Regions from separate parts of the Paeniglutamicibacter sp. ORCA_105 genome, predicted to be linked through region 1. Evidence: riboswitches for the same ligand, from Rfam matches in the RefSeq annotation. Region 1 holds a riboswitch; the other holds the start of a gene.
What was found. A riboswitch is a leader RNA that binds a small molecule or an ion and turns the genes downstream of it on or off. The one in region 1 is predicted to bind cyclic di-AMP.
Positions count from the first base shown of each region.

Region 2: linked by a shared signal. The riboswitch ahead of ACIPUB_RS02915 (M23 family metallopeptidase) and the one ahead of ACIPUB_RS10760 (M23 family metallopeptidase) in region 1 are both predicted to bind cyclic di-AMP.

Region 1 is NZ_JBIXLM010000018.1:54,903-58,302, reverse strand. It holds gene serC (phosphoserine transaminase) at 1-686, opposite strand, end outside; gene ACIPUB_RS10765 (metal-dependent transcriptional regulator) at 884-1,579, shown strand; cyclic di-AMP (ydaO/yuaA leader) riboswitch at 1,665-1,845, shown strand; gene ACIPUB_RS10760 (M23 family metallopeptidase) at 1,933-2,856, shown strand; cyclic di-AMP (ydaO/yuaA leader) riboswitch at 2,984-3,137, shown strand; gene ACIPUB_RS10755 (C40 family peptidase) at 3,143-3,400, shown strand, end outside.
Region 2 is NZ_JBIXLM010000004.1:31,507-34,906, reverse strand. It holds gene ACIPUB_RS02920 (NAD(P)H-dependent oxidoreductase) at 1-482, opposite strand, end outside; gene ACIPUB_RS02915 (M23 family metallopeptidase) at 739-1,776, opposite strand; cyclic di-AMP (ydaO/yuaA leader) riboswitch at 1,780-1,973, opposite strand; gene ACIPUB_RS02910 (ATP-dependent Clp protease ATP-binding subunit) at 2,770-3,400, shown strand, end outside.

The DNA of each region.
Region 1 (3,400 bases):
GGGATCCAACGGCCGGAGGCGGCAATTTCCTCGGCGCGGGCGATGGCCGCGGGGGAGAAGAGCGCAATCCACAAGCCGCCATCGGAGGCGAAGTTCTTCTGCGGGGCGAAGTAGTACACATCTGCCTGCGAGACATCGACGTCCAGTCCGCCGGCTGCGGAGGTCGCGTCGATGAGGACAAGCGATCCTTCGTCGGCGCCTTCAACACGGTGAACCGGTGCAGCGACGCCCGTGGAGGTCTCGTTTTGGGGCCAGGCGTATACATCCACCCCTGCCTCGGCCACGGGAACAGGCCGGGTGCCGGGTTCGGAGACGATGATGGAGGACGGCTCAAGGAACGGTGCCTTGTTGGTGGCGGCGGCGAACTTCGAGCCGAACTCGCCGAAGGAGAGGTGCTGGGCCTTGTGGCGTACCAGGCCGAATGCGGCAATGTCCCAGAAAGCGGTGGATCCGCCCACGCCCAGGACCACTTCGTAGTCGGCCGGGGCGTTGAAGAACGTCTTGAGGCCTTCCTGGATGTCACGGACCAGGTTCTTCACCGGGGCCTGGCGGTGCGAGGTCCCCAGGAGTTGCGTGCCGGCATCGATGAGGGCCTGGATCTGTTCGGGGCGGACCTTGGAAGGTCCTGCGCCGAATCGTCCGTCCACGGGCAAAAGGTCTTGGGGGATGGTCACGCCGGTGCTCATGTTGCTCCTCATAAGGGGGGTTATCCGCTATGGGCACTTCCGATGCGGCAATCCGATGCGCATTGAGGGTGCCCAGTGGTTCAATAATCGCGCACTGGGCGGCCCATTGTGTAATAGCGAGTCGCCAATGTGAACGCGGGTAGAGTGGATCGCGTAGTGATCTCTTGTAACAATCAACCCCTGCGGGAGCTGCAAACGTGTCAGATTTGATCGATACCACCGAAATGTACCTGCGCACCATCCTGGAACTCCAGGAAGAGGGCATCATTGCCCTGCGCGCGCGCATTGCCGAGCGACTGGGGCACTCCGGACCCACGGTTTCACAGACGGTGGCCCGCATGGAGCGCGATGGACTGGTCGTGGTGACCACCGACCGCCACCTCGAACTGACCTCACATGGCGCAGAAGTTGCAACGGGCGTGATGCGCAAGCACCGTCTGGCCGAACGCCTGCTCGCCGACGTCATTGGCTTGGAGTGGGAGTACGTCCATGAAGAGGCCTGCCGTTGGGAGCACGTGATGAGCGAGCGCGTGGAGCAGCGCCTGTTCAAGTTGCTCGGTTCGCCAGAGTCCTCCCCCTATGGAAATCCGATCCCCGGGCTCGAGACCCTGGGAGGGCCAGAACTGGGCGAAATCTCCATACGTGTCCAAAGTCTCGATTCGGCCCTGGTCGACGGGAATCTGGGCCCGGTCCGCGTCGAGCGACTGGCCGAAACCATCCAGGTGGAACCCGAGCTGCTGGTGCAGCTCGATGAGGGCGGCATCCGCCCAGGCGCCCTAGTTACGCTCGAAAGGGCCGGCGATTACGTCGTCGTTCGGGTGCAGGGGATCGAGGGCGCGCTGGAGCTTCCGACGGAAGTCAGCGCCCACGTGTTTGTCCGCCGCATGGATTGATAACGGAATTGTAACTTTGACATTAATCCCGGTAGTGTTTCACGTTGGGTTGCACCTAGGCAATCTAGTCCCGATCCGGTTCGCATAACCCTACCGGCGGATTGCGGAGCAAGAATTCCCGGTAGGGGCGGAGGACCCATTCAGCCGTTCCTGGTCTTGGACCACGGATCTTGGGGTGAAGCTGAGTCCACTATGTAGGCTCTGCCGAGTTGATCTCATGACTCGAATCCGACAGCTAACTTCGCAGGCGATACATGAGAGGTTGACATTTGACTCAGCAGCACACTTCCGGGCGCCGCCGTGCTTCCGGACCCGTTGATGCTTCGCCTGCTGAAGGTTCACTAGAGCAGATCGTGGACACCGCACTGAGTGGTGAAAGCACTTCCCGACGTTCCGGTCGACGCGCCCTGAGCGCGGTCCCTGATTCCGTCGAGGCCCCTGACAACACGCAGTACACCGGCCGCCGCTTCGTAGCAGGCCTGCGCTATGGCGTATCCCCGGACGCGGACGCAATTGCCGCCACCGAAATTCCCGTCGCCCTGGCTGCGCCGGCAGCACCCGTTGCCGCACCGGCCGAGGTCGACGAACTGGACAATGTCCTGAAGTTCGCCCCCCGGGCCCAGCGCCCCCGCCTTGGCTTCACGCACAAGCTTGCGGCAGTCGCCGCCGTTTCCGGTCTGGCGTTCGCCGCAGCCTCTCCCGCAAAGGAAGCCGAGACGGCAGCCGCGGGATCCGAGCGCGTCGCCCAGTCCGTCGTGGTCGACGTCAAGGCCCCGGTCAACGACGAGGTCAAGATCGAGCGCGCCTCGCTGACCAGCGAGTTCACCGAGGAAGACAAGCTGGCAACGGTCTTGACCGCAGCCGGCGGAGACGTCACCAAGCTGGCTGCCGAAGGAGTCTTGGCCCAGCCGGTGGACAGCATCCGGTTGACCTCGCGCTTCGGCCACCGCAAGAATCCGACCGGTCCGGGGTTCATGAACCACAATGGCCTGGACTACGCAGTTCCCATGGGCACACCGATCAAGGCAAGCGCCGCCGGCACCGTCGTGCAGGCCGCCTGGGCCGGCCACTCGGGCTTCCGTGTGGAGATCGACCACGGCAACGGACTGCACACCAGCTACAACCACAATTCGGCACTGAAGGTTTCAGTGGGCCAGAAGGTCAAGCGCGGCGAAGTCGTCTCCTTGAGTGGCAGCACGGGCAACTCAACCGGCCCCCACCTGCACCTCGAGGTCATCGTCAACGGCAAGTGGGTAAACCCCGAGGCCTGGTTATAACGGCAATTGTCACCGTTCCGTGATCAGAACGTGACTTTTGGATTCGCTTCATATATTCTAAATAAGTGACCAGGGATCATCCCTGTTCACCGCCGCGGGAAGTGCCGAGCACTGCCAGCCCACGGTGTCCGTTCAATTACTCGTTTGGCAGTGGCGGGGGACCCACATTCGGTTTCCACACAGGAAGCCTTGGGGTTAAGTGGTTCGGCCTGGCGGCCGGATTGCCGAGTGACTCCCACTCGAACCCGACAGCTCACCTCGCAGGCATCAGGAGAGGCATTACTACGTGACTACACGTCAAGCATTGGGCCGCCACCGCGCGACCCCGGTTCGGACCAACCCACTCGAATCCATCTCGAAGGCAGTTGCCTCGAACGCTGGTTCGGTTGGACGCCAGGCAGCAGTCATTGCAGCCGCATCAGGCCTCGTGCTCACTTTGGGCGTTCCGGCCCAGGGTGATGTTTCCCGCGAAGCAAGCGCGGTTCCCGTTGAAGGCCTCTCCGCAGAGCGCGTAGCCGTCAAGGCCGTTTCGGTCGCGGCTTCC
Region 2 (3,400 bases), on a different contig from region 1:
TTCGGGTGGGTCTCGGCGAAGCGGACCAGCGAACCCGGGATGGAGAGCTTGACGTCTTCCAGCACGGTGGCACCGGCGATGCCGACGGCCTTGCGGGCCTCGTCCTGGGCCCACACGCCACCGAACTGGCCGTAGGCGGTGCCGATGACGGCGGCGGGCTTGCCGAAGACGGCGCCGGCGCCCATCGGGCGGGAAAGCCAGTCGATGGCGTTCTTCAGCACTGCAGGCATGGTGCCGTTGTACTCGGGGGAAACCAGCAGCAGGGCGTCGGCCGCACCGGCGGCTTCGCGCAGGGCGACGGCAGCAGCCGGAACCTGTCCCTCGACGTCGATGTCCTCGTTGTAGAACGGAATGTCCTCGATGCCGGCGTAAAGGTTCACCTCAACGCCCTCGGGGGCGTTCGCGACGGTGGCCTCAGCCAGCTGCTGGTTGGTGGAACCGTTGCGGAGGGAACCGACGAGGGTCAGGACGGTGGTTGCCATAAGAGGGAGTCTCCTGTTTTTTTGGGGGGGGTGGTGCTTGATGCGTCAATCAATGTCAACCACGCAATGGGCCTCTCGATTCCCCGCACTGCCGTGACGAGCAACACATTGGCGGATGCTCGGAAGCGGCCGCATAGGGAGACTCGTGGGCGTTCTTGCGGTCATTGCCGTGGTGATCTGGATCGTTTCAGCTTTGCAGGACAAGTTCTCGAGGTACACGAGATGAAGTCCGCCACAGATCGGCGATGCCTGGCCGTTATAGCCAGCCCTCGGGATTGACCCACTTGCCGTTAACGATGACCTCGAGGTGCAGGTGCGGGCCGGTTGAGTTGCCCGTGCTGCCAGCCAGGGCGACGACCTCGCCGCGTCCGATCTTTTGTCCCACGGACACCTTGAGGGCCGAGTTGTGGTTGTAGCTGGTTTCCAGCCCGTTGCCGTGGTCGATTTTGACGCGGTTGCCGGAGTGGCCGGCCCATTCGGCCTGCACGACGGTGCCGGCGGCGCTTGCCTTGATCGGCGTACCCATGGGAACTGCGTAGTCCAGGCCGTTGTGGTTCATGTACCCCGGACCGGTCGGGTTCTTGCGGAAACCAAAGCGCGACGTCAACCGGATGCTGTCCACTGGCTGGGCGAGCTTGGTGACTTTTCCGGTGTCAGCGGTGGCGGCGGGCGCCGGCTTGACGTCCTTGGCGACCTTTCCCGCGGCAACGGTCGTGACAGGGGCCGGCTTCTCTTCCTTCTTTTCCACCTTGATGAACTTGCTGGTCACCGAGGCGCGATCGACCGTGAGTTTGTCACCGGCCGGGGCTTTGACATCTGCGACGGCGGTCTGGGCGACGCGCTGGGGCTCCGGGGCAACCTCCTCGGCTTCCTGCGCGGGGGCGGCGGCGAATGCCAGGGCGGACACGGCGGCGACTGCTGCGAGCTTGTGCGCCAACCCGAGGCGGGGGTGCCGGTTCCGGGGCGCGAACTTCCGAACGTTGTCCAGCTTGCCGGCTTCCGCAGGCACCGACTGTGCACCAGATGCGGGAGGGATTTCGGCGTCGGCCATGGTTGAAGCATCCGGGGCCGCTCCATAGCGCAGGCCTGCCACAAAGCGGCGGCCGGCATACTCCGTGGCATTCGGGGATTGCGTGGAATCCGGGACCGCGCCGAGTGCGCGGCGGCCCGACTGCCGGGAAGTGTTTTCGCCGCTCTGTGCGGTGCTCGCGATTTGCTCCGTGGAAGCGTTGGCAGGCTTGGCGTCAACGGGGCCGGACGCGCGGCGGCGCGCGGAATTATGGTGCTGGGTCAAATGTTTACCTCTCATGTATCGCCTGCGAAGTTAGCTGTCGGATTCGAGTCATGAGATCAACTCGGCCGAGCCCGCAAAGGCGGACTCAACTTCACCCCGAGATCCATGGTGCAAGACCAGGATCGGTTGATTGGGTCCTCCGCCCCTACCGGGAATTTTTGCTCCGCGATCCGCCGGTAGGGTTGGGCGAACCGGATCGGGACTGGGTTGCCTAGATGCGACCCGATGTAAAACCCTACGAGGGTAAATACAAAAGTTACAATTCCGTTATCAATCCATGCGGCGGACAAATACGTGGGTGCCGACACCGGTCGATGGCTCCCGCTGCCTCTATCCCGTACACCCGCACAAGTACGGACTTCCGGCCCTTTCCATGGTGACTAGGACCCCGGGCGGACGCCGTCCTCCCACGGCTGCACCAGCAGCTCCGGTTCCATCTGGATGGCAATAGCCAGGAGCTCCCCCGGGACGGTAGCTTAAATGTGATCAAGTAGACGATGGGCCCGGGCTCTGCGGCGGTGCGGATGCTCCCGTCCAAGCCGGTCGTCGGGCCAATTCCCTCCACCGTGGCTCACCACGCCTTCAACCAGTTGCGGATAAGGCGCCAGGTTCAGCAGGTGAAGACCCGCAACACCATCCTGGGTTGGACCTTCTTCCTTAACGGGACCGCTGTGGCCGCGGCGCAGTCCTTGTTGTTGTTCAGGACTATCACCGGGCGGCTCTCGGCGTGGGGAAATAGGAACACTGGCACATCCACGCTTCGGGCAAGAAGGACGACCGTCCCCACCCGCCGGCCTGAAGGGCAAGCGGGTGGGTGGCACCGCGATGCAGGCGCATATTCCGTGCTGCCGCACTGAAAGCATCTCCCGGCCGTCGCCCCCCGGCATCTCGCCGTCGGCGAACATTGCACCGCCGGAATCACGCCCGGGAATATCCTGTTGGCATCCGCGTTAACTTGAGTCAACGGCACTCAAGTATCCAATAGGAGGAAACATGCCAGCATTCTTTGGCCCATCCGGCGCCGGCAACGGCTCTTTCGAGGATTTCCTGGCGCGCTACCTGCAAGGCCAGCGCACCAGCCGCTTCGGGCGCCCCGTCGACATCACCCGGCTGCTCAGCCGCCACACGCACGAGGTACTGACCCGTGCCGCGCAATTCGCCGTTGAACACGGCCACACCGACATCGACGCGCTGCACTTGCTGCGCGTGATGCTCGAGGTCGAGCCCGTCGACGAGGCCCTGCGCCGCTCCGGGGCCGATGCCGGGGCGATTGCCCGCGACGCCGAACAGCGCTTGCCCGAAACCGGGCCGCGACACTCCGAATCCGCTCCCGCGCTGACCCCATCGGCCCAGCGCGCCCTGCTGGACGCCTACCAGGTCGCCCGGGCCTTCGGCTCAACCTATATCGATCCCGAACACCTGTTCCTGGCATTCGTGCTCAACACCGAATCCCCCGCCGGGCAGGTGCTCGGCGCCGCCGGGGTCACTCCACAGTCCCTGCAGGCCGCGGCCGAGGGTGCCGAACAACAACCTTCCGGTGCCGCTCCGACCCAGCGGAAATCCGCCGAGGCCAAGCAGCCCGCCAAGGGTGAGACGCCATTGCTGGAGAAATTCGGCATGGACC